DNA from 4 places in the Paenibacillus sp. Y301 genome. Region 4 is predicted to be linked to each of the others. Evidence: predicted binding sites of a transcription regulator. Region 4 holds the regulator's gene; each other region holds the start of a gene.
The links. Region 4 encodes LexA, which represses DNA repair genes until DNA is damaged. Its sites were predicted from a motif close to CGAACATATGTTCG; they were not measured.

Region 1 (7,512 bases), on a different contig from region 4:
CGCGTGAAGTGGATCAAGGTCGCCAAGCGTATCTGATCTGTCCGTTGATTGAGGAATCAGAGAAGTTGGACGTGCAGAATGTAATTGATCTTCATATTCAGATGCAACAGGCTTTTCCTACTTATCGTGTGGGGTTGTTACATGGACGAATGTCACCCGCAGAGAAGGAAGAAGTTATGCAGGCCTTCAACCGAAATGAAGTCAATCTACTTGTATCGACAACGGTGGTTGAAGTAGGAGTCGACGTTCCTAACGCCACGCTTATGATTATTATGGATGCTGACCGATTCGGGCTGTCTCAGTTGCATCAGTTACGTGGGCGTGTGGGACGGGGACAGCATGCATCCTTTTGTGTCTTAATTGCTGATCCCAAATCAGAAGTAGGACAAGAACGGATGAGAGTCATGACGGAGACCGATGATGGATTCGAAGTATCTCGCCGTGATCTTGATTTACGTGGACCGGGAGACTTCTTCGGCACGAAGCAGAGTGGACTACCCGATTTCCGACTAGCCGATATGGTAAGTGACTTTGGTGTATTGGAACAAGCACGGGATGATGTAGCTACATTGGTGGGAGATGCTTCTTTTTGGACATCAACCTCTTATGAAGCACTTCGGCACTATCTACAACGAGAAGAGGTTTTCCAAGAAAATCTGATTGATTAGGCACATTAGACAAGCCTACCGTCATATACTGAGAAAGGTTGAATTGACGGGAGGTGCCAATCTTTGGGTTATCAGCAGTATGGAATCAGCCCACAGTTAGTAGAGCGGATTAAACTTAAAATGAAGAATCCAACGACAAAAGAGCGTGTCAAAGACCTAATTGATGGTGTCACTAAGCAGGATTTACAGAGTGGTCCTAAGGTACAGAAGTTAGTGAAAACAACAGCGAGCCTTGTAAAGGAGAAGCTCACTCCTGCTGAAGAAGAACAAATTGTCCGCTTTATCATGAGTCAACGTATTGATCCCAATAATACGTTCCATCTTATTAAGCTGTGGAGCATGTTTCGGTAGTTCAATAGTACTTAGATCGTTGAAGAACCCTCGTGGATACCAAACCCGAGAGGGTTCTTTTTTTAATATTAGACTCCCATACAGCTACGCGGCATCACTGAGCATAAGTTACGCTTGAATCAATGTGACATGGCGGTCTCTTTCATATCTGTAGCTAGCTTTCTCACATAACGTCCAATTCTAACGCTGACCTCAGCTCGCATATAGTCTTTAGTCATCGTAAATCGATCCTCTAATCCGCGACAAGTATAGCGATAGGTGAGTTCGGAATCATTCTTGGTGTCTTCAAATATGCGAATATTTCGTTCGAATAGATTCTTTTTAGATTGTTGCATATCCTTTCGGATATGGTTGGCTAGTACTTTGGCCGCTGTGGAGTACAATAACTTAAGCATTTGAGGGGAGATTTCTACTTCAAGGATTTTTTTCTCAATAATGTGGAGTGTGACAGGAAGAAGGACGTATTCACGCATCATCTCCATTTCCTTTTTTGTAAGGGGTTCTTTAGATTGGGGAGTAGTGTCATTCTGAATGGACATGGCTAACGATTGTTCTTTATGTTGAGGAAGCATCATACGACTGGATTCCCATAATCCGTTGCCTTCTAGTTTTTTACTCATTTATAATGACCTCCAATTTTATGACTTCTTTCAAATACCTGGCCTGAAGCTGTTAGTGATGAGGCTCTTATAATAGCTGCACTGCCATAACGATCTTTTATCGTATCGGTCACTTTATCTAAGGCGCGTAACTTGATCTGGTCTTCAAATAGAGTCAATTGATATTCCTGGTCAGATGCAAAGTTACTAAGGGTAATCCCAATGCGACGAACAGGAAGTGTATTCCAATACTGATAAAAGAGTGTTTTGGCAGCTTCGTAGACGACGTTCGTGTTATTGGTTGGATCAAGCATCTTCATTTGCCGAGAGAATCCTGTAGGATCTTCATAAGGGCTACACGTGCAACTTACTGAAATGACGGAACCCATATAGCCTTTACGTCGACAATCGCGACAGACTTCTTCTGTGAGTTCTAGAAGTATCGTATTCACATCATCCGATTCGGCATAGTCTGTAGGTAAAGTAATCATATGACCGACTGATTTGGGTGCTGTATTAAAAGTACCGGGTGTCACAGGGGAGTCATCTAGACCATTAGCCGTTCGCCACATGACCTCGGCATGAATATCACTTTGTTTGCCGAAGCGCGCTCGAAATCTCTCTTTTAAGCGGGGTAAAGGTGTTCTTGCAATATCCCCAATGGTATGCATTCCGAGACGTAAGAAGTGGGAAGTCATGCGAGATCCAACTCCGAACATTTTGTTTATAGGCTGTGACCATAATAACGTTTCAATGTCTGATTTAGGTAAGGTGAAAATGCCACTCTCGTTCTTTTTTGCCCATATGTCAGTTGCGATTTTGGACAGTATTTTGTTAGAGCTAATGCCTACCCGTATGTTCACCCCCGTTTGTTTAAGAACCTTCTGTTGTAACGATTGGGCTATTCTGACAGGATCCCCGAAGATACCTAGACTTCCGGTGACATCCAGAAACTGCTCATCGATAGAGAATATCTCTACGAGGTCGGTATACTCCTTATAAATTTGAGTGATCATAAGTGAAACATCGATATAATGCTGCATCCGTGGACGCATGACGACAAGATCAGGGCACTTGTTCAGGGCTTCACCTAATCGTTCTGCTGTCGTGACTCCGAAGCTCTTGGCTATAGGACAGGCAGCTAGAATAATACCTGAGCGACGCGCGGGATCACCGGCTACAGCCACAGGTCTGTTCTTGTATTGAGGATGTTCGACTTTCTCTACACTAGCGTAGAAACTTTGGCAATCTGCCAGGAAAATAACCCGTTCACGTTGATCGCTCATATTAACCGCCTCCACGTAAACTCATAAGCATGGTGAATACTTCTGCCTTTATTAGACTTCTCAACATATTGAAATGATGGATATAACCACGAACTTTATATTCAACCTCAATGCCGAGTGTATTCATGTCTGTATTCAAGATGCTAATATGTCGCTGTTTCATTTGGTTCCTAAGGTTCTGTAATCGAGGGTAGATGGATTGCTCAACATCTCTCAGATGACAGATAACATAGTTATATACAATTTTGTCTTTATAGATCGTTAAATGGTCAATATCCCTTGCTAACATATCGAGCAATACAGGGAGCAGGGTATATTCCTTGATAATTTGAATATCTTCTTCTGTTTCTATACTTGGATTAACATGCATATTTCAACACCACCACAATGGGAACGTATATTCTTGTTTTATTATACACCGAACATGAGTTCGTTATGCAAGTGTATTTTTTGGAAGTGAGTTAATCTGAATCTAAAGAGTGTATCGGCTGAAAAAACGGAAAATATATATTGATTTCATTTAGCCCTCCCATTTTATGAAAAAGGGATTTTTTTGATGATATTGTTCAAATTCATTTTAATTATCGATCTAAACCCGAATAATAAACATTTACATGTAATAAAAGTTCGTTTATAATCAAACTTGTGTTTAAAAATTAATTATTTAACAGCATTCGTATATTCTTAGAATATGGTCTAAGAGTCTCTACTAGGAGCCTAATAATCCTAACTACGAATGGGTGAGATTACTCTACCCATTTATAGTTAGGATCCTTTTTTTTGTTGCTTTAGCCAAAATGACTAATAATCTTTCTTTAAGGAGTGTATATCATGGAAAAAGTATTTGATTATGAAGATATTCAGTTAATACCTGCTAAATGTGTGGTTAACAGCCGTTCTGAGTGTGATACAACTGTGACATTAGGAGGCCATCAATTTAAACTTCCTGTTGTGCCAGCCAATATGCAAACAATCATTGATGAAAAGATAGCCCTTTATCTTGCTGCAAATAAGTATTTTTATATTATGCATCGTTTTGAGCCAGAAAAGCGGCTGTCATTTGTAGAGGATATGCAGGCAAAAGGTTTCTACGCTTCAATTAGTGTTGGAGTGAAAGAAGAAGAATATCAATTCATTGAAGAGCTTGTAAAGGCAGGGCTTACACCTGAATTCATAACGATCGACATTGCACATGGTCATTCAAATGCTGTCATTAATATGATTCAGCATATTAAAAAAAACCTACCGAAGAGCTTTGTCATTGCTGGTAATGTGGGTACTCCTGAATCTGTGCGGGAACTTGAGAATGCCGGTGCTGATGCGACAAAAGTTGGGATTGGACCAGGTAAAGTATGTATCACAAAAATTAAAACAGGATTCGGGACTGGAGGCTGGCAGTTGGCAGCACTTCGTGGGTGTGCAAAGGCAGCAAGTAAACCGATTATTGCTGATGGTGGAATACGAACACACGGTGATATAGCCAAATCAATCCGTTTCGGTGCATCGATGGTCATGATTGGCTCTCTTTTTGCCGGACATGAAGAATCACCAGGCGAAACTATCGAAAAAGATGGAAAGTTTGTTAAAGAATATTTTGGCTCTGCTTCTGAATATCAAAAAGGTGAAAAGAAGAACGTAGAAGGTAAGAAAATGTACGTTGAGCATAAAGGCTCCTTACAGGATACGCTAACTGAAATGGAACAAGATCTTCAATCTTCTATTTCGTATGCTGGTGGAACTACTGTAGACTCCATTCGTCACGTAGATTATGTTATTGTCAAAAACTCTATTTTTAATGGTGATAAAGTATATTAAAGCCGTATTTAAAGAAATATTCTCATCAATTATGAAAATCGGAGCTCTTTCCATTTAGGAAAGAGTTTTTCTCAATATATGGAGCGTAAAAAAGGTTGCGATTGATCTATCTGTAATTGTAGTAGTGCACGGATTGGTGGTCAGGCATTGTTCTACAATTCTCTTAGCGGATAATTAATAAACATGTTATATTATGACAGAAAGGGTTGTAAGCCCTTACTTATTCAGATACGAGTGAGATTATTCTATGATCTCATGACGTGGAGAGGAAGAGGCTATGTGCGGCGAATGCTATTGTGGTTAAAGTTAAATAAGCTGCGGAATCAGATGTTGCTTGGTTTTCTTGCTGTTATGCTCATCATTCTGACATTTGTCGGGGGGATAACATTTCATTCAGTCTCGACGATGCTCAAGAACAACGCGGAGAAGCATATTCAGCAAACTGCGGTTCAGGCCAACGGCCGCCTGGAAGGTATTCTCGAACAGATCAATTCTCTGACGACGTTAGTATCGACCAATGATTATATCCAGCAACTGCTTTTACGTGATATAGAGGGTCAGAGCGCGACCTTTACGGAACGGCAGGCGTTGCCAACCATTATTAATCTAGTCCAAATGTATACCGACGGCATCAAGTCTGTGGAGTTGTACAAGAAGGACGGGGCAAGGTTATACCCTCTTGACGGCAGCAACCTGAGAGATAAGGTGCCTGAGGCTTGGATTAAGCAGGCAACGGAGAATAAAGGTGGGCTCATATGGTTCGGCATCGATCCGTTGGATACCACATCGGTTTTGGCGATTCGACAAATCAGCATCATTGATCGAAATTTCGCGACAGGTGGGTATTTGCTCATCCGTACAGACCGCAACAAGTTCGCTCTGAAAGGCTCGTTGTCTGGAGAGGGGGAGACGGAAGCGGAGACGGAAACGGTCTTGCTCATAGGTTCCGACGGTAAGCTCATCACGTCCAATGATGACAGCATTTCGCAAAAGACAGCGGCCGTACTGGTGGAGGGGGCTAACCATCAGGTCGCTACCATCGATAAGAACTCTTTTATCGTCGTCAAACAACGTTCTTCTGTCACTGGATGGACGCTACTCATCTTAACGCCAGTTAACGTTATCACCCAAGGTATACCGGTCTTGCGGATGACTATGGTTGTATCAGCTATCATGGGTTCTTTGCTGTTCGCCTTGCTCTCCTTTTTCTTGTCTACCCTCATCACACGGCCTGTGTTCAAGTTGATCAAAGCCATGAGAGAGACCCGTCTCGGCATTCTGAAACCCATCGAGAACATGTCGTTCACCATGGAAATTCAGGAACTGAATTATTCCTATAACCAAATGGTCGATAACATCAACGAACTGATTCAGTTAGTTTATGAGAAAGAGGTAGCCCGGAGCCATACGGAGCTAAAGGCACTTCAAGCTCAAATTAATCCGCATTTTTTGTTTAATTCTCTGGATGTTCTACACTGGTCGTTATTGGAAAAGGATGAAGTCCAACTGGCAGGATATGTTGTGGCCATGTCTGATTTATTCCGATATACCATTACGGGGTCAAGTAAAGAGGGATGGGTGAAGCTTCGCGACGAATTGGAGCATGTGAGTCGATATTTATCCATCATGAAGATGCGATTTGGAGACCGCTTGGAATGGGAAATCGAGGCTCCGCCCGAATTTACAGATGTTGAGTTACCTCGACTATTGCTGCAACCGCTCGTGGAGAATGCTATTTTGCATGGAGTTGAGAGTAAGATTGAACCCGGCTTGGTCAGGGTGACGGTCACTCGTGAAGGGGAACGGATCATTATTATGGTGGAAGACGACGGTGGGGGAATGGACGAGGAAAAGCTACGTTCCCTATTAGAAGAGCTAGACAGCGGGAAGGTGTCCTCTTCTAAAGATTCTGGTCTCGGACTCGCCAATGTGAAGAAGAGGCTTCAACTATTTTTCTCGGGAAAGAACGAGCAGCGTGCGGTAATGGCTATTGATAGCTGGAAGGGCCAAGGCACTCGGATAAGCATCCAAATTCCTGTCCAAGGAGGTAGAGAGTTATGAGGAGTCGAACGATTCTTATTGTTGACGATGAACCGCGTTCGAGAGAAGGAATGAAGAAAATACTTGGGGTATGGGCAGCAGGTCAATATGAGATCCTTACGGCCAGTAATGGGTTAGCTGCTATGCAAATTCTGGAGGAGACTCCCGTGGAACTCATGATAACGGACATCCGCATGCCTGAAATCAGCGGGCTTGCTCTAGTTACCCAGATGAGGGAGAAGAGAATTCAGCGTCAGCCATCCGTTATTATTATCTCTGGACATGCCCTGTTCGAGTATGCTCAGCAAGCGCTTCAATTGTCTGTAGTGGACTATCTGCTCAAGCCGGCCAGCCCGGAGAAGCTGATCGAATCTGTGGAGAATGCCCTGAAAGCAGGAGAAGAACGGGAACACATCGTCTTCATGCAGAAGATGGCAGATCCGCAATTGATGGCCGTAAGGGACGAAGAAGCCGCACTAAGTGATCCGATTCGCCAAGCGATGGACTATATAGAAATGCACATAATGGAACCAATCAGTCTGCAGGAAATCGCCGGGCATGTACATCTCAATGGGAGTTATTTCAGCGCACTTTTCAAAGAGCAGTGTCAGATGAATTTCAGCGAATACGTCGCCCGTAGAAAACTACAGAAAGCGAAGGAAATGTTGCTGAAAACAAATCTGCCCATAGCAGAAATTGCAAGTCGCACAGGTTATCAGGCCGTCAAATATTTTAACAAACTATTTAAGGAGT
Region 2 (7,512 bases), on a different contig from region 4:
CGCTTAGAGCTAAGTAGAATTTCACCCTGTAAAAGAGGGGTTAACCGATCCACAGCAATACTCGCCTCATGACGACATTCATCAGGTGTAAGGCTACCCCAGCTAACGCTACGGTTCTGTAATTGTGTAGCCATGTCACTTAGCGCAGAGTGGAATAATTGGCCGATATCAGGTGCCTTTAATCGATACATCTGACGTTCCTTTAACTTTAAGCCATGCGATGCAAAGTGGGAGAAAGGACAAGCAACAAATTTCTCCATCCGCGATACACTCGTACGTACTTTTGTACCATAAAGCTTGCGGCTCGTATCTGTTTCTAGCGGCAGTGTATCATTGACATAGAACAAAGAACGAAGCAGCATAAATAGTGCTTCACGCCACTCTGCTTGTTGTAAGTACCAGTTATAAATGCCCCACCAGAAATCAGGAATTTCAATACCATTCTTCCATTTTCGTAACTGAACAATGAGATGACTCAACGTCTGCTGTGGATTACTAACGAAGCTTTGTTGCTCTCGAAGAGATTGTTCTATTAATGGCTGTCCAGAGAGTATGTCTTCCTCCAGTAATGGATACATTTTCTTAACATGCCGAATCACTTCCGAAGGTAAGAGAAGTTTCCCTTCCGCATCAGCCAATGCATAGGAAATCCAAACATGTTTGCTCGCTGAAGTTAGCGCATTGTAGATCAGAAATCTCTCATCTAGTAATTTCCGTGAAATACTTGGGGCAAGCTCCATCCCTATGTCTGTTAATAAAGTCCGCTCTTGTTCCGTTAATACACCATCTTCCTGAATAACAGCGGGCACTACACCGTCATTGAACCCAAGTAGGAAGGTATACTTCACACCACTTGTACGCGTACGATCCATATTTCCTATTAATATTTGATCAATAGATGGCGGAACTAAAGATAACTTCATCTCCGTTAAGCCCGTGTCTAATATCCCTGTAAATAGTTCAACACCAATATTCTCATCACCCATTAATTCCACAATCTGATCTAATAAATCTAGCGTAGCACCCCATAGTTGACGATGTTCTCTTGCTGCTTCAGGTTGACCTGATTCTAATGCCTCATGGCTAAGAGCATCTAACTTTTGTGGAACACCCGCATCCTCCAAAAGAAGATAAACGGCTGTACACAGATCACGAGCTGTCTTTCCTGCCTTTAATCTCTTCTCAAAAGAAAGCAAAGGACCCGTAACCGCAGCACGGCAGCGTTCCATTAATTCAAGTAGCTGTTCACCATTCTTCTGTCGGTCCACGCCATCACTTTCAAGTGAAAGACTAGGAATCGCTCGCCATGGACGCCCCTCCGTCCAACGGTATCCTTGAATACCACAAGCTAATACGTAGTTCTCTAATCGGTCCATATCTATACGATCTAGTGAACCATCTACAGGAAGCAGTAAGTCTGTCTTGATACAGCGAAATACATCTTCGTATCTCCATCGACGACTCACAATATCAAGGGAAGACCGAATAAATTCTACTAAAGGATGATGTAACTCGCTTCGCTTCTGATCTAGGAAAAAAGGAACGCCATAATCGCGACATAACGGGCCTAGAATGGGTTCGTAATCTCCTAATTGTCTTACAAAAATAGCGATATCTCTAAATCTAGCCCCTTCCTCACGCACCAGACGAAGCATTTCACGAAGTGCACCCTCCACTTCTGACCGTCGATTAACAGCTGCATGAATAGAGACTCCCTGTTGACCAAGATTACTCATCTTCTCCACAGATTCAGGATGCCAAGGGATTCTGCGATCGAATCCCTTTTCCATATGGGCTAGTTCTGGACTATCTTCAAATCTTGGAAGAACGTCCGGTGTCAGAATGGTATTGGTGGTGTCTACGCCTAATTCCGTCGCCATTCCTTTTAACTTCACATAGGTAGTCGCAGATGGATGAAATAAATCCAACTCATGGGGTACCATCCCCTGTTCATAAGCTTTATCAAGCGTAAGTACTATGGTTACCGAAGAAGCACACAGCATAAATTGTTGCAACACAATAAATTCTTGGGGTGTAAATCCATGAAAACCATCAATCCAGATATCTGCATTCTTCACATAAGAGGAGTTAGGTATTGCTTCTGCTAATGTCATTAAATGATCTTCATTATCCATATATAGAGGAGATAACTCTTGCTCAAAATCGCGATACAGCGTGAGAATATCTCCTAATTTATCACGTAGAATAGGCGTCCCCGATCCATTGGTTTGCATTCGTGATAGTTGTTCTTCAACGTGCGTAGCATCTATACAATACCGTTTCATCTCCGTATAGAGTTGACTGAGTCTTCCAACGAAACCCATTTGATCACCCGATGGACCAAATAATGTTAACTCTTCTTTCCGTCTCTGAATGATTTTGTAGAGTAACATTTTTTTACCATCTTCACTAATCCCCACGCGAGCTGATCCGCCTGTCTCTTGCATAACCCGATAGGCTAGTCGCTGAAAACTAAGTACTTGTGCTCGTGCAATCCCCTTCACAGGACCTGATGTTACCAAAGCGTGTTCAGCTTGAAATGAGCCCTGTTCAGGCACAAGTAGAATAATAGGTTTACCGTGAGGATCTTTACTCAGTCGAGTAGAGATTTCCTGCATTATATTCGTGGTTTTACCGCTTCCCGAACGTCCTAAGAGGAAATGAACCGACATGGGATACCTCCTTCATATATAAATTAAAGCCGATTAAATTCTATCAAAATAGTTATTTCTCATTATAACATAACCCATATTTGAAGGAACGTATGTTTGGTATAAATTCACACCTATGGATAGATAAAAGAGGAGAACATAACTACCACAACAGAATAGATATACCAAATAGCAGGTCAAGGAAATGTCTCCTTGACCTGCTATGGATAGGACATCCGTCTAGTTTCCATAAATCACTTGATCCTAGATGGACAGCTTATAGGATTGGTATTATTTACTACGTACTTCAAAGATTGCGAATTTGAGATAATGTCCTTCATCCACGCCTAGGATCTGTGGATGATCTTTACCTGCGGCACGCCATTCAATTAAACGAAGAATCTTGCCCGCATCCATTGCTGCCTCTTGGATAGTCTCAAGGAATAAATCCGGACGCATATGATATGAACAGCTTGCTGTAACTAGGAATCCACCTTCGTTTACAAGTTTCATTCCGTGAAGGTTGATATCTTTATACCCGCGACAAGCACCTTTAACGGCACTCTTCGACTTTGCAAAGGCTGGTGGATCCAGAATAACCACATCCCATGTTCGGCCCACGCCGGGGGTCATAGGTTTAGAGGTATCTATCTTATTCTTGCCTGTACCTGTATTGGATCGTTTCTCCCGTTCTTCGACACCTTTAACTTGTGTGCGGAGATATTGAAAGGCATCATCCACAACAAATTCTACTCGATCCGTGAATCCGTTTAATTCCACATTCTCCTGTGCACTCTCAATAGCATGCTGAGAAATATCCAGACAGGTTACTTTCTTAGCGCCATATTTGCAAGCATGCAGTGTGAAACTTCCCGTATGTGAGAAACATTCAAGCACCGTCGCTCCATCCCAGTATGGGAATGTAACGACACCACCGCTCTTATTCACAGGTAATTGTTGCGTGATCCCATCTTGATCAACATCCTGCAAGGTGATGCCACTTCTTCCACCCCAACCTGTCATTAAAGGCTCAATCGAAGCACGATTCTCACGTTGATCGAAGAAGTACCCTGTCTTCTGCCCTTCTTCAATATCCACTCGAATGTGGAGTCCATTCTCACGGACCGTTACATAACGTGGACATTCCCCATACACTGGGCCTTTTACTTGTTCCATTCCTTCTAACTCACGTACAGACACATCGCTACGTTCATATATGCCCTGTGGCTGCATGACTTGTACCAATGCAGCTACAATGTCATTACGGCACAAATCCATACCCAACGTTAATAATTGAATAACGAGTATATCTCCGAAGCGATCTACGATTAGACCCGGTAGGAAATCTGCCTCCCCATAGACTAGACGATAGGCCGTCTCACCCTTGATGAAACGTTCGCGATGCTGTAATGCATTCGAGAAACGTTCTACAAAAAAGGCTTGGTCCATAGACTCCATTGGATTGTAGGAAACAACTCTTACAGTGATTTGTGAAGCAGGATTATAATAACCTGTCCCAAGATATCGTCTCTGATGATTAAGAATACTTACCAGTTGGCCATTCTCAGGTTGACCTTCAACGGTTGCAATTTCACTTTTGTATACCCAAGGTTGCCCCTGCTCTAATCTTTTCTTTTGACTACGATGTAGAATAACGGATGCCACTATACTTCACTCCCTAATATATACCTGCACGCATACGATTTGTCGCCACAGGTTCTGTCATGTTGTCATGTTTGTCATGGCTGTCCTGCCATGAACATATAAATAAATGTATAGGACAAGAACTAAAGGAGAATCAATCCATGTTTCAATCCATTCTCATCCCCATAATATATGGGCTTGCCATTTTTTTGTTCGGTATGAAAGTCATGGAGATCGCTCTTGCACGCTGGGCAGGGCCATTCTTGACCTCTTTTCTAAGAAAAGCCACGTCATCCCCTCTCAAAGGTATGGGATTCAGTACGATCATTACGGCCATTCTACAGAGTAGTACAGCCGTTACCGTCCTTACCATGGGGCTTGTTAACGCGGGTCTACTGACTTACGCTAGAACACTTGGCATTATTCTCGGTAGTAACATAGGCACTTGTCTGACGACAGAATTAATTGGATTACAGCTAGGACAGATTGCTGCACCATTGTTACTGTTATCTCTCACGATATGGGCTATAGCTGTCATCATAAATGATCGTAATATATGGAGACTTCGTCGGTTCAGACACCTATTCGAACCTATACAATTCATCTCGCTCGCTGTAGCTGGATTTGCACTGGTGATGTTCGGTATTCGTGTTATGCAATCCATAGGACCCACACTCGATACCTACGGCGTCTTTGGTTGGTTCATCGAACGTGCCTCTCACAATGTTCTCTGGGGAATAGCTGCTGGAGCATGCCTAACTGCACTCATACATAGCAGTGCAGCCGTCATAGGTCTAGCCATGGGATTGGCTAGTTCTGGAGCCCTTCCAGTAGAGGTTGGCATCGCTATCGTCCTTGGTTCTAATATAGGTACATGCGTTACAGCCGTCATTGCTGCAGCAGGTAGTACGACTGCAGGCAAATTTGTTGCTTGGACTCATGTTGTACTGAATGTTGGGGGAGCCGTTTTATTCATGCCCTTTATTCAACAATTGCATCAAGCTTCCGCGTGGTTATCCAGTGACTTCGGCAGTCAAATTGCCCATTCTCAGACGATATTCAACATTCTATGCTCGCTTATTGCACTTCCTTTATGTTACCTTCCAATATGGAGAAGAATAGATCATAAATTATCTAAAGGTTAGCATTCTCAATTACACATGTTTACCCAGTAACAAAAGAGCCTTCCTTAGTATAGCATCATTGTTACGATATCCATCCTTCTGCTGCCGATTCCAAGCTTCTTGGGAATCATACCAAGACACTTCATTAATCTCCTCTAGTTGTGGTTTCAAATAACCACCTTTGGCTTCCACAAGATAATAATGAACTTCCTTATTCACTTCACCATGAACAGGATTCTGATACGTATATGCAATAATATCTACAGGAGAAACAACCTTTCCTAGGATGCCAGTCTCCTCTTCAATCTCACGTAGCGCAGTCTCTTCAATCGTCTCTCCAGACTCCATCTTACCTTTAGCTAAAGATATTTTACCATAACGGTCTAGAATGAGTTGAATTTGAAGTTCCCCATTCTCTTGTCTGTATACAACACCACCTGCTGAGATTTCTTTGCGTGCCATATATGATGACCCCCAATGTTACATATTATTAAAAATAAGAGCAACAAGGATTTCACTCCCATTTAATTGGAAATGAAATCCTCGTCCACCTTTCATCTTAATCCTTATGTAAGGAATGTACTTACCGAGATGCCAATGCTGGATCATGATTTAGTACGTTAATTAACTTCCCCTTACATTCGTTAACACCAGCTTCTATCATTTGAACGCGACAGATTTTGCGATGAAGATCTTCAGGGCCATCAAATACAAGCTGCAAATAGTTATCACTGAATCCCTGAAGCTTACCTGAACCCTCCGATCCTTTGCGGATCCCTTCTGGAATTACCTCAAGAATCTGCCCAACGAATTGATTCGCATAATGAAGTTGCATTTGTTCCGAAAGATCTATTAGATGATGAACTCGTTCATTCTTAATCTCTTCATCCACCTGGTCTTCCATACGAGCAGCAGGTGTACCTATGCGCTTAGAATAGGGAAACACATGCATTTCAGAGAACTGGATCGCCTTCATGAGATCATAGCCATTGCGGTACATCTCATCACTCTCACCAGGGAACCCAACAATAATATCTGTTGTAATACCAACGTTAGGCATAGCTTGGCGAATCAAACCCATTTTTTGATAAAACTGTTCGGTAGTATATTTACGTCTCATCCGTTTCAATACGGCATCATCGCCAGCTTGAAGTGGAATATGAAGATGTCGACACATCTTCGAAGAACGATTCAACACATCAAGCATCTTCTCATCGATCTGACTTGCTTCAATGGAACTAATTCGAATTCGTTCTAGTCCATCTACCTTGTCTAAATCCATTAATAGATCTGATAAATCGTATTGTTCAAGATCATCTCCATAACCACCCGTATGAATTCCCGTTAAGACCATTTCCTTATAACCGGCTTCAACCAATTGGTGTGCCTGCGTAATAATGCTCTTGGGATCACGACTGCGAGATAATCCACGTGACCATGGAATAATACAGAACGTACAAAAGTTATTACACCCGTCTTGAATCTTCAGGAAAGCACGTGTGCGATCGGTAAAATCCGGAACATCCATTTCTTCGAATACACGATTTTTCATAATATTATGAACCGCGTTGATGGGCGCACGGGATTCTTGAATTTGTTTTACAAAAGGAAGAATCTTATCTCGATCTTGCGTACCAATGACAAGATCAACACCCGGAATATCCATAATCTCTGCAGGTGAAGTCTGTGCATAACATCCAGTAACCGCAATGATCGCGTTCGGATTACGGCGGACGGCACGACGAATGATCTGACGACTCTTTTTATCCCCTGTATTCGTAACGGTGCACGTATTAATTAAATATACATCCGCTGTCTGTTCATAATCTACCTGCTCATAACCTTCGTTCTTAAAAAGTTGCCAAATGGCTTCCGTATCATAAAAATTGACTTTGCATCCTAATGTATAAAATGCGATGGTTGGCATCTCTTAAACTCCTCCCATTTCACCAAAATCGTATAATATGCAAGAAAGGGCAACCATGCCCGCGGTTTCACAGCGTAAAATGCGACGCCCCAATCCAACGCTTGTTGCGCCCGCTTCCTCAGCCTTACGACATTCCTCTTCACTAAATCCACCTTCTGGCCCAACA
Region 3 (7,512 bases), on a different contig from region 4:
CGGCAGACAATTGCCCGTTTAATGGTTAAATTAGCCAAAAAAAACGCATAATTCCATGAGAAAAGCTCCCAAATGGGAGCTTTTCTATAATCATTACAGAGATGCTTGCCTTTCATATTTATTTTATATATCATTAACATGACCCATGATTAGTTGGATGTGAATACAGCCTCTCCCCGATGGGATAGGGGCCTGTTTTGTCGAATATATGGGAAACGTGTTAGTGAGGTGTTAAAATGGATTTTAAAGAGTCTAAACAATGGTACATGGAGTATAGGATACATAAAAACAGACCCGGATTATTGGGAGACATTGCTTCTTTACTGGGGATGTTGGAAGTCAATATACTAACAATTAATGGTGTTGAAGGCGAAACTCGAGGTATGCTTCTTGAAACAGACGATGAAGAGAAGATTCAACTTATGGGAGCCATGCTTAAAAAAGTTGATAATATAACAATTTCTGCATTACGACCTCCGAAACTTGTCGATAAATTGGCGGTACGTCATGGAAGATATATTGACAGAGATTCAGACGATCGTAAAACTTTTCGGTTCACAAGAGATGAGCTTGGTTTGCTTGTCGATTTTTTGGGTGAAATATTTAAAAGGGAAGGCAACCATGTCGTTGGATTAAGGGGCATGCCACGTGTAGGTAAAACGGAATCTATTATTGCAGGTAGCGTATGTGCGATGAAACGCTGGACGTTTGTTTCTTCAACATTACTTCGTCAAACGATACGAAGTCAGCTGTCAGAGGATGAAATGAATCCAAATCATATTTTCATTATAGATGGGATTGTAAGTACGATTAGATCCAGTGAGAAACACTATAATTTACTACAGGATATTATGAATATGCCTAGTACTAAAGTGATTGAGCACCCGGATATTTTTGTTCAAGAGTCCGAATATACATTTGATGATTTCGATATTATTATTGAACTTCGAAATAATCCTGATGAAGAGATTGTATATGATACATTTACCAATGCCTATACGGAAGATTTATAAACCTTTAATCCATTAAAAATTATAAGAAATAGGAGGTGATGGTATGTCTGAACTGGGTCAACAATTAAGAGAGGCCAGACTTGAAAAAGGAATGAGCCTTGATGATGTACAGGAAATGACAAAAATTCGTAAGCGATATTTAGAGGCCATCGAGGCAGGTGACTATAAAGTTCTCCCAGGAAGTTTTTATGTCAGAGCCTTTATCAAGACTTACGCAGAGACGGTAGGTCTTAATCCAGATGAGCTGCTAGAGGAACATAAGGAAGTGTCCTTGTCTCAACCTGAAGCGACAATGGAACCGGTTATTCAGAAACGTTCGAGTAATCGTCCTCCTACGGAACGCAATGTGAAATGGTTGTCTACCGTGTTAATGTGGACCTTCCCTATCCTGATTATTGTTGTTATTTATATTTATGTATCTTCCTTAGATGAGAAGCCAGGTGATAAGACCGTGGACTCTGGACAGAAAATAACAGGAGATCTTCAAGATCCTTCAGTGGATAAGCCGGTTACTGAGCCCACGGGTAATGGGGGGGATACAATAACTACGCCGGATCCAGAAGCTAATGGTGGGACAAACCCGATCGTGACACCACCGGTAGAGGAGATTCCTGAGATTCCTGTGACTCCTGAAGAAGTCCCTGTGACAGTGACTCAGGATAGTAAGAAAGGTAAAGACACGATATATAAGGTGTCTGGAACAGATACTACTCCTATTCCAGTAGTGATCAAGGTTAGAGGCAAGAGTTGGGTAGAAGTTTATAGAGGATCCAGTTCTAAAGGCGAAAAATTGTATTTCGGTAATACGACTGAAGGAGAAGACTTGAATTTCGATATGGACAATCAAGGAATGTACATCAAATCAGGTTACTCTCCTGCGACTGAAATTTCTGTTGCAGGTCAAGTTGTAACGGATGGAAAGACAACATCAAGAATTCTTCTGGAACGAGATACTTCTAAATCTGATGTAAGTACTGGTTCTGATTCTACGAGCACAGATACGCCTAGTTCAACAGAACCAGACGTAGATACAGGAGAATAAGGAATAAGTAGTTACTTTATAGGGAATGATATGACTAGATTCACAAGATCTTGAGTCTTTCATTTTCCGTAAAGTGAGGTGCTTGAAATGACAGTAAGTTGGATTGTAACGGGATTAGGAATTATAGTGAGTCTTCTTGGCTACTATCTTACTCCTGGTGCATGGGGTTACGGTATTTTAGGCTTTGGTATTGCACATATATATCTAGGGATTTTGGATATGTTTCGGCAACCTTCTCGTACCCGATAACGTGGATGCTTCACAAAAAAGGTGTTCCTGTTGAGGCGTTTTCTCAAGGAGTGCCTTTTTTGTTGGATATAGACTTCATTTGAAGAATCATATATATTATGACTGGTAAGTTGATAGAGAGGACGTGGGATGATGAGCTCGGAAAATTCTTTTGATATTGTATCCAAATTTGATTTGCAAGAAATGAACAATGCCCTTACCCAAGCGGAGAAAGAGATTGAAACAAGGTTCGATTTTAAAGGGAGTAAGAGTAGCCTGAAATTGGACAAAGATACACTTGTAATTATCTCCGATGATGAATTTAAACTAAATGCAGTTATTGATATCCTTCAATCCAAAATGGTGAAACGAGGATTAACACTGAAGAATGTGGAGTACGGAAAAATCGAACCGGCTTCGTTGGGAACTGTTCGTCAGAAATTAACGTTGAAACAAGGAATTGATCAGGATAATGCTAAGAAGATAAATGTGTTGATTCGTGATTCCAAATTAAAAGTGAAGAGTCAGATTCAAGGGGATCAAATTCGCGTTACGGGTAAGAGTAAAAATGATTTGCAAGCCATTATGCAGCTGTTACGTAAAGCAGATCTTTCGTTGGATCTTCAGTTTACAAACGTAAAGTAAAGATGTATTAGGATCAAGACATGGTAGTAGCTCTTGTAAATGCTTATATAAAATAATAGATCAGCAATGTGGGTTCATGCCTTTTTGACACTGTATAACCCATATATTATACTTGTAAAGATAAATTAAGGAATATTGGGTTATATCATTGGGGGAGCATGGATAATGACAGAGAGACTCGAGAATTTGACATTTAGTTGCAAGATACGTTTGGCGGATTCAAAGACTGAAGACAGGGAGGTTATCCTGTGAATTTACCCAATCGTATTACGGTAGCTAGAATACTTCTAATTCCTGTTATGATGGTGTTTTTAATGGTTGACTTTAACTTTTATCCGGACCCGATCGTATGGCATTCTTATCAATTGCCTTATAACCAACTGATCGCAGTAATTATTTTCATTATTGCAGCCAGTACGGATGGTATTGATGGTTATCTTGCTCGAAAGAATAATATGGTAACCAATCTGGGCAAACTGCTAGATCCTCTGGCAGATAAGTTGCTGGTAGCAGCTATTCTTATTTCATTAGTTGAGATGGGGAAATGCGACAGTTGGATCGCCATTATCATTATTAGTCGTGAATTCGCTGTTACTGGACTTCGTCAGATTGCATTGCTGGATGGGAAGGTAGTCGCCGCTAGTGCATGGGGTAAAGTCAAAACGGTTATTCAGATTGTAGCGATCATTGCTATGCTGATTAACAACTTTCCATTCGAGTTTATCGATGTTCCATTTGATATTATAGCTACTTGGGCTGCTGGTTTGATCACGTTGTATTCTGGAATTGATTATTTTGTTAAGAATAAGACATTATTGAATATGTCTAACAGTTAACATTGGAATCATTCATATCTGAAATTGGGGCAGTAGGGATTTTTTCCTATTGTCTTTTCTTAAAGTACGGCATTTATGATTCTACGATGTAGGCTGTTTTTGTGGAACTTATTGAAGTGTGAAGTGGAGGTTCTTAGATATGAAGGCAGAAATCATTGCGGTAGGAACAGAATTACTGTTAGGACAGATTGTGAATACCAATGCGCAATTCTTATCCGTAGAGTTGGCGGCCATTGGAATCGATGTTTATTTCCAAACGGTCGTGGGTGACAATCTAACAAGGCTCCAGGAATCCATTCAATTAGCAAGTGAGCGTGCAGATATTATTGTATTAACAGGTGGTATTGGTCCTACACAAGACGATCTAACTAAGGATGCTCTGGCCGCCCTATTGGGACGGAAATTACATATTGACCGTTTGTCTATGGATCATGTAGCTAAGTTCTTTGCCAATCGTCAAGTACCTATGACAGAGAATAACCGAAGACAAGCATTAATCATTGAAGGAAGTACACCTCTCGAGAATGTAACAGGTCTTGCAGTAGGAAATGCACTTTCACATGAAGGCAAGCACTATATCATTCTACCTGGACCACCAAAAGAGATGGCCCCTATGTTCCATGAACAGGCCAAGCCTTGGCTCTTGCAACATGCTCTAACGAATGAAACTCCGATCTATTCAACGATGTTAAAGTTTGCGGGTATTGGAGAATCCCTTCTTGAGGATCGACTATTAGACTTAATCCAGAATCAGAATGATCCTACCATAGCTCCTTATGCAAAAGAGGGTGAAGTAACCGTTCGGATTTCTACAAAAGCTCCTAGTGAAAAGGATGCGATGGTTAAGCTTAACAAATTGGAAAAACAAATTCAGTCGTTACTTCCGGAATACTTGTATGCTTCTGAAGATGTTCCCATTGAGAAGACTATTGTAGATCTGATGACTGATCTGGGATTAACTGTAAGTGCAGCGGAAAGCTGTACTGGAGGTCTATTGATGGAGAGAATTACATCGGTTCCTGGTAGTGCTACTATTTTTCTTGGTGGAATCGTGTGTTACTCCAATGCGATGAAAGAAAAGCTACTAAACGTGCCTCATGACCTTCTTGAAGGAGATGAAGCTCCAGGAGCAGTAAGCGCAGAAGTTGCACAAGTCCTTGCCGAGCAAGTTAGAATGATTACGGATACAGATTTTGGATTGTCTGTTACAGGGGTTGCTGGTCCAGCATATTCTGAGCGTAAACCCGTTGGCATGGTATATATTGCCATTTCACAGCGTGGTAAGAAAACAGAGGTTTTTGAACTTGATTTAAAAGGTAACCGAGAGACTATTCGGCTCCGTACAGTTAAAAGCTTGTTGTATCGTCTGTGGCGTGCTCTAATGCAAAATGATAAGCTACAACAAGATAGTTGAATGATTAATATAGATAGTAGTATACTGTAAATTATACGGAAGAACCGTAGCAAAACAGATATTTTGCTACGGTTCTTTTTCTATCCTAAAGACCCGTAACAAAAAGGGGAAGGGGAATAGATGACTCAAAAAAACGAATGTATGTTCGAAAAATGCTTGGCAAACGTCTTAAAACAAGGTATCATTATATTATAAATATTGAAGGATGTGAGTCTATTGTCAGATCGTAGTGCAGCGCTGGATGTAGCGCTTCGTCAAATAGAGAAACAATTCGGTAAGGGTTCTATTATGAAGTTAGGTGAATCAACACACATGCAGGTAGAGGTTGTTTCCAGTGGATCTTTGGCATTGGATATTGCACTTGGCGTGGGTGGTTTTCCAAAAGGTCGTATTATTGAAGTATACGGCCCAGAGTCATCAGGTAAGACGACTGTAGCTTTACATGCGATTGCTGAGGCTCAAAAAGTTGGTGGAACAGCGGCATTTATTGATGCGGAACATGCGTTGGATCCTAAATATGCCAGCAATTTGGGTGTTAATATCGATGAATTGCTTCTATCTCAACCGGATACAGGTGAACAAGCACTTGAGATTGCTGAAGCTCTTGTACGGAGTGGAGCGGTGGATATTATTGTCATTGACTCTGTTGCTGCGTTGGTACCAAAGGCAGAGATTGAAGGCGAGATGGGAGATTCTCACATGGGTTTACAAGCCCGTCTGATGTCTCAAGCTTTGCGTAAACTTTCAGGCGTTATTAATAAATCGGGAACAACGGCGATCTTCATTAATCAGCTTCGTGAGAAGATTGGTGTGATGTTCGGTAATCCTGAGACTACTCCAGGTGGACGGGCTTTGAAGTTCTACTCCACGATTCGCTTAGATGTGCGTAGAGTAGAAAGTATTAAGAACGGTAACGACATTATAGGTAACCGTACGAAAATTAAAGTGGTGAAGAATAAAGTAGCGCCTCCGTTTAAACAAGCTGATATCGATATGATGTACGGTCTTGGGATTTCGAAAGAAGGAGGCATCATTGATATTGGTACGGATATGGACATCGTAAACAAGAGCGGTGCGTGGTTTTCATACGAAGGCGAGCGTTTAGGTCAAGGTCGTGAGAATGCGAAACAATTCTTGAAGGATCATCCTGAGATTTCTGATGTTATTGAGAAGAAAATTCGTGAAGCTAGCAATTTAACTAATGCTGTCGTTCCTCCTACTGCATCAGAGAAAAAAGAAGAAGAGTTGGAAGAACAAGAACTGCTAGAAATGGAATAGATTCTAAATAATTGTACTCTGATTTGGTAGGGCACCCATATGTGGAATACATAGGGTGCCCTTTGTCTTGTTTATAATTTCTCTGAGGGAAAGTGAGGAGATGTAATCAATGGAAGAATGGAATGACGATCTACAAGAGGAGAACGCTGTTTCCTTGTTCCCCGATGATCAAGAATTGATCATTACAAAGGTGGAACGCGAACCCAAGCAGAAATATCGATATCTTATATCTTTTGGACAATATGTACTGTCGATTCATGAGGATGTCATGATTAAATATAGGATGATCACAGGAAATTCCTTTTGGAAAAAGGAGCTAGAAGAAATTATACTGGTTGATGAGAAGCAACAGGGATATGTTCAGGCACTTAAGTATTTAGAGAGAAAGTCACGAACGAGTAAAGAGATAGAGATTAGACTGAAGCAGAAGGAGACGTCACAGGAAGTCATAGAGGATGTGTTAGCACGTTTAAGTCGTGAGGGTTTAGTAAATGATGCAATGTATGCCCAACAGTGGGTAGAACAGCGAATTACAAGCCAACGCAAGGGAAAAGCATGGGTTAGGCAGGAACTAAGACAAAAAGGTATAGATAAAACGCTAATTACGGAAGCACTTGATGGAGTCAGCTCTGATCAAGAATATGAGAGTGCACTTATTTTAGGAAGAAAAAAGTGGAGTCATGCCAAAGGTGAAACATTAGATAAGAAAAGAAAGACGGGTTCATACCTTATGAGACGCGGTTTCTCTGGCGAGCACGTTAGACGAGTTTTAAATCAAGTGATACAAGAAGAGGAAATTGAGGATGTAGATGATGATCATTTTGAGTTTGAATAAATAAGAATACATGGGATTAAGAGTGATTCCCTTGACAATATCTTTTCACAAATACTAAAATGTAAGAGAATCTATAATCGTATAGAGAATCTTTTTCCTTCCAAAAGAGGTTCTTTCTTATGAAAGATTTTATTGAGCTAATTCATATCAATGAATTTATCGTCAGTAGTTGGCGGACAGTGCATGTGAATATGTACAAATGATCAGTGTTGATAAGCGAT
Region 4 (7,512 bases):
TGGACATCCATTTGTTAATAAGAGCAATTTCACTTTTCCGCGTAATTCATCTAGCACTTTAAACGTTTCCTCATATACATGTGGCCGGGAACGTCGTTCCGCTGCGAACTGATCAGATAGTTCTTTTGCTAAACTCTCATCATCGATACCAAGTTTCAACAGACCAAGTCTCCAAGATTCTTTCCGATACAGAGGAACTAACTTTTCTAATTGACGAAATTCAGTCTGTTCTCCACCCGTAAAGTTCCCCCACAGACCTTCAAAAGGATTTATACCAATCTTGGTTGTAAAAGAATATGTCTCATACGACTCATATAGTGTTCGCGCTTCGCTTCTAACAGCTTCTTCTAATTGGATAGGATCGACTCCAGTAGCTTCAGCAGCTTTGTTACATGTAGCTTCAAAAGATTCCATCACACTGCGTTCATCCCATAACAAGGTATCATCTAAATCGAATATAACAGCATTTATCGACATCTCTCTACTTCTCTCCCTTGCCTATTACTTTTCGAAAGGTATATTGTTGACCTTTGCAAATTGTTCCAAACGTTCTCCCATAGCATTAACATCATAGCGGTTAAGGAGACGTGTAAATACCCAGTTCCCACCTTTACCCTTTTGTTCAATCACTACCGAACCTTTGGCAACTTTAATCTTAGTAATATCAGATGCCGGTACACTTCGAACTCTGTTTAATTTAGGTGTTTGTAGATTATCTTTATTGACAAGTAAATATGGACGTTTCAGATACAAAATGACACCTAACGCGATATAAGCAACCACTACAAACCAATTCATTAAAGCGTTAGTCTGTTGTTGTTCTTGCTCGGGAAGTGTGCTCGAAGCCCATGTAAGAAGTCCATATAATACGGCTAACATAATTAATACGAATGGAAAAATAATTTTACGTCCTTTAAAGCGATCTCCACTTACTACGGATCCAGTCGTTGATATACTCGATTGTCCTTGTTTCTTACGTTTCATATTAAGCTCTTTCTTATTCTTCTCTACCATTCTCTCCCACGAACGAGCCATGCGTTAGTCCCCCTTATAATGTAGCTTTACTTATTACCTTTTTGTTCAGAACTTGATGGTTCATCAACAATTTCAATAGAATCCAATTGTTGTCGGAAATTTCTCCGAATGTTCTGAAGATAGTTCTCGCGAAGACTCGCACGTTCTTGCAATTCATCCTCTGTTAACCCAACTGTTTTGTGCTTTTGGGCAAGTTCATTAATACGTTGTACCAAGTTGTCTATATCCATAAACCTTCCTCCAATCATGACTAACAGTACTAACTTTGCCATGATAAAAAGAGCTTGTCAAGGATTCCTCCTTACCAAGCTCTATTGTAAGTAATAATTCAGTATTGTGGTAACGACAGTATCTCTCCAGCCCTTATTACACCGTTAGATAATCCGTTTAAATGTCTTATTTCTTTAATATATACTCGGGTATCCATATTAGAAGGTTTCTCATTCAGAGCAATCTCCCAAAGAGTATCTCCTGGTTGAATAATTAGACGCTTCTCTTCCCGCAGTTCACTCGTGGAATTAGCAAATACACTTACCATACCTGTACAGCCTACTATAAATAATAGCATTAAACAAATTATCTTCTTCATCAATTGTTGTGAGATCAAACCCTTTACTCTATCACTCCATGTGTATGTATGTGTTTGCACTTGTGATTCACTATTCACCTTATAAATACTCTCGTAAGTACTGTATCTTAACATATTAACATCATCCCCCAAACATTCGTTCTTGTCTTTGAAATAACTATAACACGAACACTTGTTTTGTTCAAGACATTTTAGAACAGGTGTTCCCTATTATTTAGAACCTACGTTTGTGCGAACGGAAGTTCTATGTTATAATTTCCCGAAAGTCACTTTAATGAGGTGGGTACAATATGTCGAAGATATCTAGCCGACAACAAGCTATATTAGAATTCATACGTAACGAAGTACGTACTAAGGGATATCCGCCATCCGTGCGGGAAATCGGTGAAGCAGTAGGACTTGCTTCCAGTTCAACGGTTCATGGTCATCTAGACCGTCTAGAGAAGAAAGGCCTCATTCGAAGAGACCCAACGAAACCAAGAGCGATTGAAATTTTAGGACAAGACGACTCTGAGAATTCACATATGTTCACCCAGAGTGTATCTCGTGTTCCTATTGTCGGTAAGGTAACTGCTGGTGTACCTATTACTGCGACAGAGAATATCGAAGATTATTTCCCTCTACCCCAACATTTTGTGGGTGATGAGAAGGTATTTATGTTATCTGTTATGGGAGATAGTATGATTGAAGCAGGCATCCATGATGGAGACTTTGTAATCGTTCGTCAACAACAGACGGCTGATAACGGAGATATCGTTGTTGCGATGACAGAGGAAGATGAAGCTACGGTCAAGACCTTTTATAAAGAAAAGGATCATATCAGACTCCAACCCGAGAATCCAACTTACGAGGCTTTACGTTTAAATCATGTCACGATCCTCGGTAAGGTCGTTGGACTCTTCCGCGACATTCATTAAGCTATTATTATAATCATTTCATAATGACGTTTGAAAAGGATACGGTTGCTACCTTGCTGCTGTGTCCTTTTCTATGTAAATGTCGGGAAAAAAATCAGGAGGTATCAACATATGAGTGTTGTTGTTAAGATCGAGGTGGAACCCATATGAAAGCTAAGAAGCCAGCCGTCAAGATAGAGTCTCCCAAGATTCCGTTGGATTTACCAGACAACTCAGCTTTAGCAGCGGATATTCACAATGGAGAATGCATTGAACGAGGTAGATATCAAGATTGCCTCATGGACAATATTGAGTTGGATCGTGTTACTTTTGATGAAGTTCTCTTCACCAATGTAAATTTTTCGAATTCTAATTTTTCTAATCTGGAGCTTACCGATGTGATATTCGATAAATGTGATCTTTCTAATGCTGATTTCAGCAACTCAAGCATCCACAGAACAGAATTTCGAAACTGTAAGATGATCGGATTAAATTTATCGGAGACCACACTTCGAAATGTTGTTTTTCATACCTGTATGGGGGAACTTGCAAATTTCAGGTTTGCGAATATGAAACAAGTTAACATTGATGAATGCTCATTCTCTAGCACGGACTATTGTTACTCTACTTTTAGCAATGTGAATTTTGTGAAATCAGATATCGATCAATCTCAATTCTCGGGTGCAAAACACGGAGGAATTGACTTCAGTACCTGTGAGTTCAATTCATTAAGTATTAACCTGGATGATTTGAAGGGTTGTACCATCTCAAGAAACCAAGCTTATGTATTTGCAGGATTGCTGGAACTTGTAATTAAAGATTGAGATTTAAAGATTGAAAATAATGATATAAATATAGTCAATTCCCCGTAATTATATGTACACTACATTAAATCCTTTATAAGCCATCATGTTATAACGAAGTGCGTCCTTACTTTAAGAACGTACTTCCCTCTACTTGGAGTATCATATGGTTTCCCATAATTCTTATTGGTTTTATCACTACTTGCTTAGTCTACTCTAAAAAATATATACGTCTGCGTGGCGACATTCCCTCCCTATCTAGCATCTAAAAACCGAACCTGAAAAATCTAAAAGTTTGTGGGCATTTTGTGGGCAATCAAAGACGATAGCTCCAAAATGAGTAAATACCCACAAAAAGAAAAACCCCCAACGCTTAGAGCGTCAAGGGTTTAGAATACCTAGTACAACGTCATATATTGATCGCGTTCCCATTGGTGAACTTGTGTTCTAAACATATCCCACTCAATTTCTTTAAGCTCATAGAAATAAGCTAGAGCATGATCACCAAGAGCTGAAGTGATAACTTCGCTACGAATAAGTTCATTCAATGCTTCCTTCAAATCTGAAGGTAGACTTGGAATACCCTCTTCAATGCGTTCTTCTTCCGACATCACATAGATGTTACGGTCGATAGGCGCTGGTAATTTAAGTTCACGTTTGATTCCATCAAGACCCGCTTTGAGCATAACTGCAAGTGCGAGGTATGGATTAGCAGCAGGATCCGGATTACGTACTTCCACACGTGTGCTTAGTCCGCGTGATGCAGGAATACGAATCATTGGGCTACGGTTACTACCAGACCAAGCTACATAACAAGGAGCTTCATAACCAGGTACTAGACGTTTATAAGAGTTGACTGTTGGATTAGTGATCGCTGCAAAAGCACGAGCATGCTTCAGAACACCAGCCATATAGTGGCGAGCTGTTTTGCTCAATCCTAATTCATCACTTTCATCATAGAACGCATTCTCATTACCATTAAAGAGAGATTGGTGACAGTGCATACCTGAACCATTCACTCCATATAGAGGCTTAGGCATAAAGGTTGCATGAAGTCCATGCTCACGAGCAATGGTTTTAACAACCAATTTGAACGTTTGTATTTGGTCAGCCGCTTTGATAGCATCTTCATATTTAAAGTCAATCTCATGTTGACCTGGAGCTACTTCGTGATGAGAAGCTTCAACTTCAAATCCCATTTCTTCAAGTGTTAGAACAATCTCACGACGACAGTTCTCACCAAGATCCATAGGGGCAAGGTCAAAGTATCCACCTTGGTCATTCAATTCAGTCGTTGGATTACCATTCGCATCTGTTTTGAATAAGAAGAATTCAGGTTCTGGACCAACCATCATGGATGTATAGCCCATTTCTTCAGCTTCCTTCAAATTGCGTTTCAAAATACCACGTGGATCTCCAGCAAATGGTGTTCCGTCTGGCATGTAAATATCACAAATCAAACGCGCGATACGATCTTCTGCTACCCATGGAAATACAACCCATGTGTCAAGATCAGGATACAAATACATGTCTGATTCTTCGATACGTACATAACCTTCAATAGAAGAACCGTCAAACATCATTTTGTTATCTACGGCTTTCTTCAATTGGCTCACAGGGATTTCTACGTTCTTAATCGTTCCTAGCAAATCGGTAAATTGTAAGCGAACGAACCGTACATTCTCTTCTTTTGCCATGTTTAGGATATCTTCTTTTGAATAACTCACAGAACCTCTCCCTTTCTCTTCTGGAAATACTTACTCACTTAATTTATTTATTAAAAAACCGAGACAATTCTCCTTGAATTAAAGACACTTGCCCCGGTCTTTTACCAGCTACAAGTTGCTGTTTCAGTAAACGGTGAAGCTGTGAATCCGATAATTCCCTACGTTTAACTTCAGTATCTGGTGTAATGACTGTTGCTTCTTCAGATTCCTTCGTCACAGGGTTCATGACCTGCTTAATACCAGCAATATTAACACCCTTCTCAATAAGGGCCTTAATCTCAAGCAATCTTTCCACATCGTTAAAAGAAAACAATCGTTGATTCCCAGCCGTACGTGCAGGAACAATCAAATGATGTTGTTCATAATAACGAATCTGCCTTGCCGATAGATCTGTTAACTTCATTACGATACCAATCGGGAATAAAGCCATATTTCTACGAATTTCATCACCCATGACTCATCAACCTTCCAATGATCTAATATCTATCATTGTACAATTCATGATATGTTGTGTCAAGGGTATGTTAGATAAACTCACAATAATTTTCTATCTATCATGGTTTGAATCGCCTTAAGGACACCGTACTTAACATGCGAATAGGTTAACCCACCCTGCATATAACCTATGTACGGATCTCGTATGGGCGCATCCGCTGATAATTCAAGACTACCTCCTTGAATAAAGGTACCTGCTGCCATGATGACTGGATGTTCATATCCCGGCATGTCCCATGGTTCAGGAACGACATGACTATCCACTGCTGATGCTTGTTGAATCCCTTGTACAAAGGCAATTAGATGCTCTGGTCCTGTGAAGGATATGGCTTGAATAAGGTCCGTGCGCTTCTCATACCAAGCAGGCTTCGTAATAAATCCAACTTTTTCAAACATAGCAGATGCAAAAATACTACCTTTAACAGCTTGTCCTACAAGCGTAGGAGCAAGGAATAGTCCCTGGTAGATTCCTCTAGTTGTTCCTAACATTGCACCTACTTCTCCACCGATTCCGGGTGCTGTCAGACGATAAGATGCTAATTCAACGTAGTCTTTCTTCCCACAGATATAACCACCTGTCTCTGCGATGCCACCTCCAGGATTCTTTATTAAAGAACCTGCCATAAGATCAGCACCTACATTGGTAGGTTCGATCACTTCTGTAAATTCACCGTAGCAGTTATCTACGAATACGATAACCTCTGGTTTAATCGCTTTTACACGTCGAATCATTTCACCAATCTGTTCCACTGTGAATGATGATCGCCAATCATAACCTCTCGAACGTTGTATTCCTATGACTTTGGTCGCTGATGTAATCCCGTTCTCAACAGCCTCCCAATCCACATTTCCATCCTCTAGTAGGGCTGCTTCTCGATAAGTAATCCCGAAATCTAATAGTGAACCAGAGCCATCGCCAACGGAACCTATCACCTTATGAAGCGTATCATAGGGACGACCCGTAATATAAAATAATTCATCTCCAGGGCGCAACACTCCAAAAAGGGCCGTAGATATGGTATGTGTCCCTGAGGCAAAATGAGGTCTAACAAGAGCTGCTTCAGCACCAAACACGTCTGCATATACTAAATCAAGCACTTCACGGCCTCGATCATTGTAGGCGTAGCCTGTAGACCCAGCAAAGTGAAAATCACTCACATGATGATTCTGAAATGCATCAATAACTTTCCATTGATTCTGATCTACGATGTTATCTACCGCTTGAATCTGATCTTTGATCTGAAGTTCTACCGATTTCATGTCATTCTCTAGTTGTTCTGTAAATCTTGCCATTTCTGTTCCATTCTCCCTTGCTTGTAGTCATCAAACCAACACGGATTGCATGTAGTATGCAATCCGTGAATTTTAAAGGTGTATTATGACTCAATGTATTCTTGAAGCATATAACCATTCTTCTCATAATCATCTTTATGAAGCAGTACCTCATAAAGTGTATCACTACCATCAAACTCTTGATTAACAATTTCACCAACACGATACAACAACGCTACAATATCTCCACGACTTGCAGGAATCCGGAAGGTAATGGTGTCCCCCGTTAACGTGGTCTGGATTGCATCTCGTATCAACGCCAGATCCTCTTCATCAAAGGCACTGATCGTCAAATGCCCTTCAACTGTATTAAGCATTTCTAGTTGCTCTGGTGTACAACGATCCTTTTTGTTAAAGAGTACGATTTGTGGTTTATCCGATGCACCTAATTCCTCAAGGATCGACTGAACCACCGCCATTTGATCTTCTCTCATTTCTGATGAAGCATCCACCACATGAAGAATGAGATTTGCTTCATTTACTTCCTCCAACGTAGCACGGAAAGCAGCAATAAGATCATGAGGTAGATTTTGAATAAATCCAACAGTATCCGTGATCACTACTTCTTTACCCGTGGGAAGCTCTAATATGCGAGAAGTTGGATCTAGTGTTGCGAATAATTGATCCTGAATATA

Region 1: a site for LexA is predicted at 3,324-3,337, ahead of AC1D69_RS01425 (YhjD family protein). Genes of this name have one in related genera too.
Region 2: a site for LexA is predicted at 2,758-2,771, ahead of addB (helicase-exonuclease AddAB subunit AddB). Genes of this name have one in related genera too.
Region 3: a site for LexA is predicted at 5,313-5,326, ahead of recA (recombinase RecA). Genes of this name have one in related genera too.

The regions. Positions count from the first base shown of each region.
Region 1 is NZ_JCAIUL010000001.1:297,266-304,777, forward strand. Features, by position in the region: gene recG (ATP-dependent DNA helicase RecG) at 1-668, shown strand, start outside; gene AC1D69_RS01410 (stage VI sporulation protein F) at 732-1,019, shown strand; gene AC1D69_RS01415 (YhjD family protein) at 1,139-1,639, opposite strand; gene AC1D69_RS01420 (DNA polymerase IV) at 1,636-2,904, opposite strand; gene AC1D69_RS01425 (YhjD family protein) at 2,906-3,274, opposite strand; purine riboswitch at 3,559-3,657, shown strand; gene guaC (GMP reductase) at 3,736-4,719, shown strand; gene AC1D69_RS01435 (sensor histidine kinase) at 5,008-6,780, shown strand; gene AC1D69_RS01440 (response regulator transcription factor) at 6,777-7,512, shown strand, end outside.
Region 2 is NZ_JCAIUL010000001.1:56,415-63,926, reverse strand. Features, by position in the region: gene addB (helicase-exonuclease AddAB subunit AddB) at 1-2,672, opposite strand, end outside; gene AC1D69_RS00300 (class I SAM-dependent rRNA methyltransferase) at 2,943-4,316, opposite strand; gene AC1D69_RS00295 (Na/Pi cotransporter family protein) at 4,457-5,440, shown strand; gene AC1D69_RS00290 (NUDIX hydrolase) at 5,450-5,881, opposite strand; gene mtaB (tRNA (N(6)-L-threonylcarbamoyladenosine(37)-C(2))-methylthiotransferase MtaB) at 6,003-7,346, opposite strand; gene AC1D69_RS00280 (RsmE family RNA methyltransferase) at 7,350-7,512, opposite strand, start outside.
Region 3 is NZ_JCAIUL010000005.1:141,363-148,874, reverse strand. Features, by position in the region: gene AC1D69_RS10990 (DUF3243 domain-containing protein) at 1-51, shown strand, start outside; gene AC1D69_RS10985 (DUF3388 domain-containing protein) at 237-1,013, shown strand; gene AC1D69_RS10980 (helix-turn-helix domain-containing protein) at 1,057-2,055, shown strand; gene AC1D69_RS10975 (hypothetical protein) at 2,143-2,304, shown strand; gene AC1D69_RS10970 (YajQ family cyclic di-GMP-binding protein) at 2,437-2,928, shown strand; gene pgsA (CDP-diacylglycerol--glycerol-3-phosphate 3-phosphatidyltransferase) at 3,177-3,764, shown strand; gene AC1D69_RS10960 (competence/damage-inducible protein A) at 3,904-5,178, shown strand; gene recA (recombinase RecA) at 5,395-6,456, shown strand; gene AC1D69_RS10950 (regulatory protein RecX) at 6,566-7,291, shown strand.
Region 4 is NZ_JCAIUL010000009.1:148,020-155,531, forward strand. Features, by position in the region: gene AC1D69_RS16615 (HAD family hydrolase) at 1-477, opposite strand, end outside; gene AC1D69_RS16620 (hypothetical protein) at 502-1,035, opposite strand; gene AC1D69_RS16625 (DUF896 domain-containing protein) at 1,062-1,265, opposite strand; gene AC1D69_RS16630 (LysM peptidoglycan-binding domain-containing protein) at 1,364-1,624, opposite strand; gene lexA (transcriptional repressor LexA) at 1,915-2,541, shown strand; gene AC1D69_RS16640 (pentapeptide repeat-containing protein) at 2,688-3,344, shown strand; gene glnA (type I glutamate--ammonia ligase) at 3,722-5,050, opposite strand; gene AC1D69_RS16650 (MerR family transcriptional regulator) at 5,094-5,504, opposite strand; gene AC1D69_RS16655 (methionine gamma-lyase family protein) at 5,585-6,805, opposite strand; gene hflX (GTPase HflX) at 6,922-7,512, opposite strand, start outside.